Regions from separate parts of the Variovorax sp. HJSM1_2 genome, predicted to be linked through region 1. Evidence: predicted binding sites of a transcription regulator. Region 1 holds the regulator's gene; each other region holds the start of a gene.
What was found. The regulator HrcA, encoded in region 1, represses chaperone genes, less so after heat shock. The targets are predictions, from matches to a motif close to TTAGCACTCNNNNNNNNNGAGTGCTAA.
Positions count from the first base shown of each region.

Region 2: rpoH (RNA polymerase sigma factor RpoH) is a predicted target of HrcA. The motif match lies at 1,490-1,516, and genes of this name have one in related genera.
Region 3: ACFQ95_RS06495 (co-chaperone GroES) is a predicted target of HrcA. The motif match lies at 1,737-1,763, and genes of this name have one in related genera.

Region 1 is NZ_JBMOXA010000008.1:48,378-51,636, forward strand. Features, by position in the region: gene recN (DNA repair protein RecN) at 1-116, opposite strand, end outside; gene ACFQ95_RS10795 (NAD kinase) at 119-1,015, opposite strand; gene hrcA (heat-inducible transcriptional repressor HrcA) at 1,163-2,167, shown strand; gene ACFQ95_RS10805 (TonB-dependent receptor) at 2,525-3,259, shown strand, end outside.
Region 2 is NZ_JBMOXA010000005.1:203,853-207,111, reverse strand. Features, by position in the region: gene glmS (glutamine--fructose-6-phosphate transaminase (isomerizing)) at 1-41, opposite strand, end outside; gene ACFQ95_RS07830 (Lrp/AsnC family transcriptional regulator) at 176-661, shown strand; gene ACFQ95_RS07825 (hypothetical protein) at 929-1,087, shown strand; gene rpoH (RNA polymerase sigma factor RpoH) at 1,545-2,477, shown strand; gene ACFQ95_RS07815 (Bug family tripartite tricarboxylate transporter substrate binding protein) at 2,637-3,259, shown strand, end outside.
Region 3 is NZ_JBMOXA010000004.1:202,317-205,575, forward strand. Features, by position in the region: gene ACFQ95_RS06485 (LLM class flavin-dependent oxidoreductase) at 1-792, shown strand, start outside; gene ACFQ95_RS06490 (surface-adhesin E family protein) at 944-1,411, shown strand; gene ACFQ95_RS06495 (co-chaperone GroES) at 1,849-2,139, shown strand; gene groL (chaperonin GroEL) at 2,262-3,259, shown strand, end outside.

The DNA.
Region 1 (3,259 bases):
AGAATGGATTTGCCCGCGCCGGTTTCACCGGTGAGCACACTGAAGCCGGCCGACAGGTCCAGCTCCAGTTCGCGCACGATCACAAAGTCGCGCAGGGTGATGCGTTTCAGCGGCATGCTCAGGAGCCTCTCTCGTTCCAATGCAGTTTTTTACGTAGCGTGTCGAAGTAGCTCCAGCCGCGCGGATGCAGAAAACGCACGCGGTGCTGCGAGCGGCGCACCGAAATGCGGTCGCCCAACTGCAGTGAAGCCAGTGACTGCATGTCAAAGTTGGCGCTGGCGTCGCGCCCGGCCACCAGTTCAATCACGATCTCGCCCGCATCGGCCAGCACGAACGGCCGGTTCGACAAGGTGTGCGGCGCAATCGGCACCAATACCCAGCCCGGGATGGACGGGTGCATCAGCGGGCCGCCAGCCGACAAGGCGTAGGCAGTGGAGCCGGTGGGGGTGGAGATGATCAAGCCGTCGGCGCGCTGGTTGGAAACCGGCAGGCCGTCGACCTCAATGCGCAGTTCCACCATGCCGGATGTGGCGCCACGGTTCACCACCACGTCGTTCAGCGCGCGCGCGTCGAAGACACACGCGCCTTGGCGCATCACCCGCGCGTGCATCATGCTGCGGTGGTCTTCTTCATATGCGCCTTGCAGCATAGACTCCAGCGCGGTCTGGTAACTTTCGATCGGGATGTCGGTGATGAAGCCCAGCCGCCCCTGGTTGATGCCAATCAGCGGCACGCCGTATTGGGCCAGCAGCCGCCCTATGCCCAGCATGGTGCCGTCGCCACCGACCACCAGGCCGAGGTCGCATTCGTTGCCAATGGTGGCGATGTCCATCGCAGGGTAACCCGCCAGGCCGGTGTTTTGTATGGTTTCGCGTTCCACCACCACGGTGCAGCCCTGGTCGGTGAGAAAGCCTGCAATTTCTTCCAGCGCCTTGCGCGAAGCGGCGGTGCCCATGCCCGATCCCGGGGCGTGGTATTTGCCAAACAGCGCAACGTGACGGAATTTAGAGTTCATTTTGAAATTACATCATTAATTTGTGGCCTTGGCGTGAGCGTGCGTCGACAAGATGCAGGCCGCGGGGCCATGCGGCATGACCTTGCGTAAAGCTGAATCTTCGAGATACGGTGTCGTACAAGGGCCACAAAATCGTAGAATGATTCGATGCTGGATGATCGTGCGAAGTTGTTGCTCAAAGCGCTGGTGGAACGCTATATCGCGGACGGTCAGCCTATTGGGTCGCGCACCTTGTCCCGGGCTTCGGGTCTGGAGCTGTCGCCGGCCACCATTCGCAACGTCATGTCCGATCTGGAGGAACTGGGGCTGATTGCCAGCCCGCATACTTCGGCCGGGCGCATTCCCACCTCCAAAGGTTATAGGCTGTTTGTCGACACCATGCTGACGACGCAGCGTGAAACCCTGCAGCCGCCGCAACTGGTGGCCGAGCAGCCGCAGAAGGTGATTGCCAACGCGGCCAACCTGCTGTCGAATCTTTCGCAGTTTGTTGGTGTGGTGATGGCGCCGCGCCGCACATCGGTCTTTAGGCACATCGAGTTTTTGCGTCTGTCCGAGCGGCGCCTGCTGGTGATCATCGTCTCGCCCGATGGCGACGTGCAAAACCGCGTGTTGTTCACCGAAACCGATTTCACCCAGTCGCAACTCATTGAAGCTTCCAATTACCTGAACGCGGAGTACGCCGGCTTGGCGATGGAGCAGGTGCGCGAGCGAATCAAGAGCGAGGTCGAAGGCCTGCGCTCGGAAATCGCCGCCTTGATGCAAGCGGCTGTGCACGTGAGCTCGGAAGCCTTGACCGAAGGTGATGGAGAAGTTGTCATTTCGGGTGAGCGCAATTTGTTGTCGGTGAGCGATTTCGCCAGCGACATGGGGCAGTTGCGCCGTGCATTTGATCTGTTTGAGCAAAAAACCCAGTTGATGCGTTTGCTGGACAGTTCCAGCCAAGCTCCGGGTGTGCGCATCTACATTGGCGGCGAGAGCCAAGTGGTGCCGATTGAAGAACTCTCCATCGTGAGTGCGCCTTACGCCGTGGACGGGCATGTGGTGGGCACGCTGGGTGTGATAGGCCCGACACGTATGGCTTACGACCGCATGATCCAAATTGTCGATATCACTTCCAAGCTGGTCAGCAACGCGCTGAGCCATAGCAAATAAGCCTAGGCCCCGCCATGGGGCGAACCGGGCTAAAACAGCCTTTACGCACCGATATTTCTGCTCAGGTGGGCGGCAAGAGTATGTCGTGCCCATGAATTTTGTTGCATAAATACAAATCTGCGTATCCGAATGATATTGATTCGCAGTAGCGAATTTACAATTCCGGTCGAATTTTCGTGTGGGGGAAGAGGTGCGCGCATTGCTCGGGGCTCCAACTCATTTCTGCTTTTTCAACCTTGGGTTGGATTCATTTCGGAGGCCAGATTGGCTCATAACAACATGCGCATTAGTCGCAAAAAATCGAATTTCAAGGCTGCACGCCCATCCGCGGGCGCAGCGCAAACGACAACTTCCGGCATGACCACGGCTGACATTGGCAAGCTGCCAATGGGCGCCCTGATGCTGGCTGCATCTGTCAGCGGTTGGGCGCAATCTGCCGACGCGACCAAGAGCCTGAGCACGGTGACGGTGACGGAAAAGGCCGAGCAGCAGCAAGGCAAGGATGCACTGCAAACCAAGAAAACCACCATCGGCAAGGGCACGCAAGACATTCGCGACATCCCCCAGTCGATCAACGTGGTGACCGAGCGCCTGCTCGACGAAAAACGCATCGACAACCTGAATGACGCGCTGCGCTTGACCGCCGGTGTGACCTTCTCGGCCGCTGAAAACGGCACGATGCAAGACATCTTCATCCGTGGCTTCTCGGTGGCTCAGGTGGGCGACTTGCTGATCGACGGCATGAAGGATCCTTCGCTGTACGAACGCGAAACCTTCAACCTGGACCGCATCGAAGTGATGCGCGGCTCGGCCTCCATGATCTTCGGTCGTGGCTCCACGGGTGGCGTGGTGAACCAGGTGAACAAGAAGCCGCTTGCCGTGAACCAGAACGATGTGGACTTCACCATCGGAACCGACGGCTTTCGCCGCTCCACGGGTGACTTCAATATCGTCACTGGCGAAGATGCTGCCTTGCGCTTGAATGTGATGGCAACCGGCACCAATGGCCGTGGCATGGAGGGGGATAAATACGGTATTGCCCCCGCCTATACCTGGGGCATGGGCACGCGCAACGAATTCACGGTGGGCTAC
Region 2 (3,259 bases), on a different contig from region 1:
ACAATATTGCGTGTAGAAACTGCACCAACGATACCGCACATAACAGACTCCTGTAAAAGAATGGAGCGCATCGTAGGCGAGATAGCGTGACATATGCGTTCAAAATTTCACAATAAAAGTCTAAAAATTTCACCAATGTAGTCATGTGAAATTTTTGGTTTATATTTTCATTTAAATGAAAGAAATTGAATTAGATGCCACGGACTTTCGCTTGCTGGAGCAGCTACAGCGTGATGCCTCGTTGAGCAACCAAGCCCTGGCCGAGCAAATCCACGTTTCGCCACCGACCTGCTTGCGACGCGTGAAGCGATTGCTGGATGCGGGCCTGATTGAGCGGCAAATTGCCGTGCTGAACCCGGAGCGATTGGCGCCAAGCCTGGGCTACGGGCTGACGGCGATTGTGGAGATCACGCTTGACCGGCAAGACGCAGAATCCCTGGATGGGTTTGAGGCTCGCGTGGCCGACGACATTGCGGTGCAGCAGTGTTACCGGGTGTCGCCGGGTCCAGACTTTTGCCTTATCGTTTTTGCGCGCGACATGCCGGATTACCTCGCGCTGGCCCAGCGCCTCTTCACCAGCGACGCCAATGTGCGCAATGTAAAAGCCTTCTTCAGCTTGAAGCGCAGCAAGTTCCAGCCGAGTATTCCGCTACCGGTCTGACGCCAAGTGCGACCAAGGCTTGGCTGGCTTACTTTTTGATAGTAAGCCCAAGCCGTTGGATCACAACATTGGCCGTATTTGGCATGGAATAGGCAGCCCATCTGGCCTCTCAAGGCAAGGATTTTTTACGGGTAAGCCCTGATCTTTGCTTGGTTGTTACACACTGTTCCAGACCGAAACACCTGTGTGCCCTTACAGTACTGCTAAACCATGCAGTACAAAACCATATACAAATGTGGCCATTGCGGCGCTACCAGCTACCGCCCCGTGATTGACCGAGACAGCACCGGTGCGCTCACGCCCACTGGCCTCTACCGTTGCACCGGTTGCCGCGTGACCTTTGATGACCTGCGCACATGGTGGGGCCACGACGGCGCCGCACTGTCGGCCTTACACACCACGGACGTATCGCGCTCCGCCAGCTGACTAAACACGGCCAGCCCGTACCCCACGGCGCCCGGTCTTTTCGGCACCAGACACTTGTTTGAACCAATACAGCCTAACGGTTAGCCGCCATCCTATGCGCCATCAGCCTGGCAAGGCGCTATCTCCGCACCATTTTTAGGGTGGAAAAGCGTCGCGCCGAGGTCGCTTCCAAGGAATAACAGCGTTTCGAAAAATCGAACAATCTTTTCTCAGAAGCAGGATCAAACCTTACGCAACCTGAGTAGGGCAGCTCGAAAAATCCTTTATGCATCAATAACTTAAAGAAAGCGCGAAGCCCCAGCACAGGTCTAAGGCTGATACCTGGATTGCGGGTTCTGCCGGGTCTAAAGCGCATCCCAAACAAAAGCTATCAACTCCATAGAGAGATATGGAACTTCCGCGTTAGCACTCAACTCCATAGAGTGCTAATATTTCGTTCTGAGAAAGGGAATCTGGTATGAACATTCAAACTGGAACCATGGCACCGGCACTGACTTCTGCAAATCCTTGGACGCTTGTACCGTCCCTGGGCAATCTTGACGCCTATATTTCGGCCGTCAACCACATGCCCATGCTCACCCTGGAGCAAGAGCAGCAGTACGCCCGCCAGTTGAAGAACGACGGTGATGTGGATGCCGCAGGAAAGCTGGTGCTTTCGCACCTGCGCCTGGTGGTGTCCATCGCCCGCCAATATCTGGGCTATGGCCTGCCACACGGTGACCTGATCCAAGAAGGCAATGTTGGCTTGATGAAGGCCGTCAAACGTTTCGACCCCGACCAGGGCGTGCGTATGGTGAGCTACGCCATGCACTGGATCAAGGCCGAGATCCACGAATACATCTTGAAGAACTGGCGCATGGTCAAGGTGGCGACCACCAAGTCCCAACGCAAGCTGTTCTTCAATCTGCGGTCCATGAAGCAAGGTTTCAAGGCCGATGCCGCTGATGGCACACACCGCGACACGCTGAGCGAAGGCGAAATCAACTCGATGGCCGAGCAGCTCAACGTCAAGCGTGAAGAAGTCATCGAGATGGAAACCCGCCTGTCGGGCGGTGACGTGATGCTCGACCCCGGTCCATCCGAAGACGGGGAAGACAGCTACGGCCCCATCGCCTACCTGGCCGATACACACCAGGAGCCTACGGCCCAACTCGAAGCGCGTCAGCGTGACGCACTCGCCAGCGACGGTATCAGCACCGCACTGAGCGAACTCGATCCACGCAGCCGCCGCATCGTCGAAGAGCGCTGGTTGAAGGTCAACGACGACGGTTCTGGCGGCATGACGCTGCACGAGCTGGCCGCCGATTACGGTGTGAGTGCCGAGCGGATTCGCCAGATTGAATCGGCCGCCATGAAGAAGATGAAAAAGGCGCTGGCATACTACGCCTGACGCACTGGTTCATTTAATAGACAGGCGCCGCTCACCCGGCGCCTTTTTTCTGAAACGTTCAGGTTTCCACCACCACGCCAGCGCAAGCCGCTGGCGTTGTTGTTTGCGCTTTCATGACGATTTCGGCCAGTGCCGCACCACAAGAATGAGGACAACCAGATGACCACTCGCCCATCCCGCCCAAGCAAACGCAATAGCCCATCCACATCACGTCTACGCCGCGCTGCCATCGCCACCGCAGTGGCCAGCGTGGTTGCGGCGCCCTGGCTGTCGGCACAGGCCGCGCCCGCCGCCGCCCCGGCCGACAACGCCGCCGGCTGGCCCAGCCAACCGCTGAAGATCGTGGTCGGCTTTCCTGCCGGCTCGTCACCCGACCTGACGGCGCGCGCCATTGCCGAACCCTTGGCCAAGGCCCTGGGCCAGCCGGTGATCGTGGAAAACAAGGTTGGTGCGGGTGGCAACATCGGCGCGGACGTGGTGGCCAAGGCCACTGACCAACACACCATAGGTTTGATGATCAACGGCAACATGACGATTGCCAAGTTGCTCAACCCCAAGGTGCCTTACGACCCCATCAAAGACCTGGCCCCGATCTCGCTCATTGGCACGGCGCCGCTGGTGCTGGCCGCGCCGGTGAACGTGGGTGGCGGCGCGAACGCCTCGTCAACCGACTTCTTTGTGGCCGCGCGCAATGCCGGCGACAAGTGGAGCTACGGCACGCCGGGCGTGGGCACGGTGGGCCACCTGGGCATGGAGTTGCTCAAGCTCAAGAGCGGCATCAA
Region 3 (3,259 bases), on a different contig from region 1:
GTGCACCGGGTGGACCACAACGGCGCCTGGTTCAAGGTGCGCGGCCCGCTGAACGTGCCGCGCCCGCCCCAGGGTCACCCGGTGCAGATCCAGGCCGGCGTGTCGAGCAACTTTGAGCGCACGGCCTTGGAGCAGGCCGAGGTCATTTTTGCGGTGCAACCCACGCTGGAGAAAGCGCGCGATTTCTATGCACGCTTCAAGCAGCAACTGGAAACCGTGGGCCGCAGTGCCAACAGCCTGAAGGTACTGCCCGGCATCGTGCCGATTGTTGGCCACACGCGGCAGGACGCGCTGGACCTGCAGCGCGAGCTGAATGAAAAGCTTCTGCCCCAGGCCGCGCTGAGCTTCATGTCAGCCAGCATGAACCACGACCTGGCGCAGTACGAGCTGCATGCGCCGGTACCCGACATTGCCGCTCGCATCACCGGCAGCAAGGGGCGTTTTCAGGCGGTGCTGAAAAAGGCGCAGGACGAAAAGCTGACCCTGGCCCAACTCGGTGTCTGGTACGCCCAGAGCCTGTCATTCTTCGCGCCCCTAGGCACGGCCGAAGAGGTGGCCGAGCAGCTCATCACCTGGTTTGAGGCCCGCGCCTGCGACGGCTTTGTGGTGCTGCCGGCCATCATGCCGCTGGGCGCCAACGACTTCCTGGAAAAGGTGGTGCCGCTGTTGCAGCAGCGTGGCGCGTTTCGCAAGGCCTACCCCGGCACGACCCTACGCGACACCTTGGGCCTGCAGATACCACCGAACCAGTTTGCGGCAGCTGCACCCGAAGAAGCGCCTCTTGCTATCTAAAAAGTAGCATCTTGCGCTGATTAAGCCTACAATAGAGGCCTGTTACGCTGCAAACTGCTGGCGTCACGGGCCGATTTGTTTGCGCTGCCCTGCAGCAGCTTGACTTTATGCAGACGGTCGTTCGGCATGCAACGCTTTACACAACCGCTTCATGAACTTGCGAAAAATTGTGCTCGTCGCATCCCTGGTCTGGTGCGGCTTAATTAGTGCCCAGGCGCAAAGTCCGGCAGCAGCGACCTCACCCGCGACCACGCCTATCTGGTTCACCATCATGGGCGACCCGGACGAACCCAGCGTGAACACCATACAGGTCGATCCCGTGGACATCGAAGGCAAGCCACGCACAAAACGCGTGCGCGTCAGCCGTTCGACCCAGCGCACCAGCTGGGACGGCGTGCCCTACCGCTCGTACACCTCGGCTGTGGTGTTCGATTGCGAGAAACACAAGGCGCGTTACCTGCAGCTGACCTACTACGACCAGCCCAACTGGCAGGGTGAGCCGAGCAAAACCGTCGACTACAGCACCGGCACGCCACGCTGGATGGAGTTCCGTGACGTCACGCCCAACCCCACCCAACGCATACTCACCGCCGCCTGCACGGCCGCCGCCAAGCGCTAAGCGCGCCCAACAAAACCGTCACCCAGTCGTCACGGTCTTAGCCGACGATGGGCGAACCGGCAGCCTCCCGCGCGACCCATTCCTTCCAGGACAGGGGACCATAAATCCTCAGGTACATATGCAGGGCAATGGCATGTTTTCTTCTTCGCGCACTCATTTTCTCTCTCTCGGTGGATGTAGTGAAGACACTCAGAAAGCTTAGCAGACGGCCATCGTCGCGCAGCCTGCTGGGCTGCGTCAAGCTTGCTGCGGCCCGATGTCAGGCCAGCGTTTTCAGTTTTTTTTGAACTTCGACAGCTTGAAATCCCCAAATTCACATCCATTATTAGCACTCGTGCGATAGGAGTGCTAACATCGCCACCGCACCAAATTTGCCAGCCCAGCAGCCTGCTGGGCTGATAGATGTTTAACCCTTTGTTTGTAATCTAGGAGATGCAATGAACCTTCGTCCTTTGGCCGATCGCGTGATCGTCAAGCGTGTTGACAGCGAAACCAAGACCGCCTCTGGCATCGTGATCCCTGACGCAGCTGCTGAAAAGCCTGATCAAGGTGAAGTTCTGGCCGTTGGCCCAGGCAAGCGTAACGACAAGGGCGAACTGGCCGCACTGACCGTCAAGGTTGGCGACCGCGTCCTGTTCGGCAAGTACAGCGGCCAAACCGTCAAGGTTGGCGGCGACGAGTTGCTCGTCATGAAGGAAGACGACCTGTTCGCAGTTGTCGAGAAGTAATTCGCCACCAGCGATTTACTTCCGTCGAAGGCTGACTTCGCTCATGCGAAGTCAAGGGGCAAAGCCCCGGCCGTAGACAAAAGCCCTCATCCCCCATTTTTTAGATTTCTGGAGAATTCAACATGGCAGCAAAAGACGTAGTCTTCGGCGGTGAAGCCCGCGCACGCATGATCGAAGGCGTGAACATTCTGGCCAACGCCGTTAAAGTGACCCTGGGCCCCAAGGGTCGCAACGTGGTTCTGGAACGTTCGTTCGGCGCCCCTACGGTGACCAAGGACGGTGTGTCCGTCGCCAAGGAAATCGAACTCAAGGACAAGCTGCAGAACATGGGCGCCCAGCTCGTGAAGGAAGTGGCCTCCAAGACCAGCGACAACGCTGGTGACGGCACCACGACCGCAACCGTGCTGGCCCAAGCCATCGTGCGCGAAGGCTTCAAGTACGTTGCCGCTGGCATCAACCCAATGGATCTGAAGCGCGGTATCGACAAGGCTGTGACGGCCCTGGTTGAAGAGCTGAAGAAGGCTTCCAAGCCCACCACCACCTCCAAGGAAATCGCTCAAGTTGGCTCGATCTCGGCCAACAGCGACGAAACCATCGGCAAGCTGATCGCTGACGCCATGGACAAGGTTGGCAAGGAAGGCGTGATTACCGTTGAAGACGGCAAGTCGCTGGAATCCGAACTCGACGTCGTCGAAGGCATGCAATTCGACCGCGGCTACCTGTCGCCCTACTTCATCAACAACCCAGAAAAGCAATCCGCCATTCTGGACAACCCCTTCGTGCTGCTGTTCGACAAGAAGATCAGCAACATCCGTGACCTGTTGCCTACCCTGGAACAAGTCGCCAAGGCTGGCCGCCCTCTGCTGATCATTGCTGAAGAAGTCGAAGGCGAAGCCCTGGCTACCTTGGTCGTGAACACGATCCGTGGCATCTTGAAGGTTGTGGCTGTCAAGGCTCCTGGCTTCGGCGATCGCCGCAAGGCCATGCTGGAAGACATCGCCATCCTGACGGGCGGCAAGGTCATCGCAGAAGAAATCGGTCTGACCCTGGAAAAAGTGACGCTGGCCGACCTCGGCCAAGCCAAGCGCATCGAAGTGGGCAAGGAAAACACCATCATCAT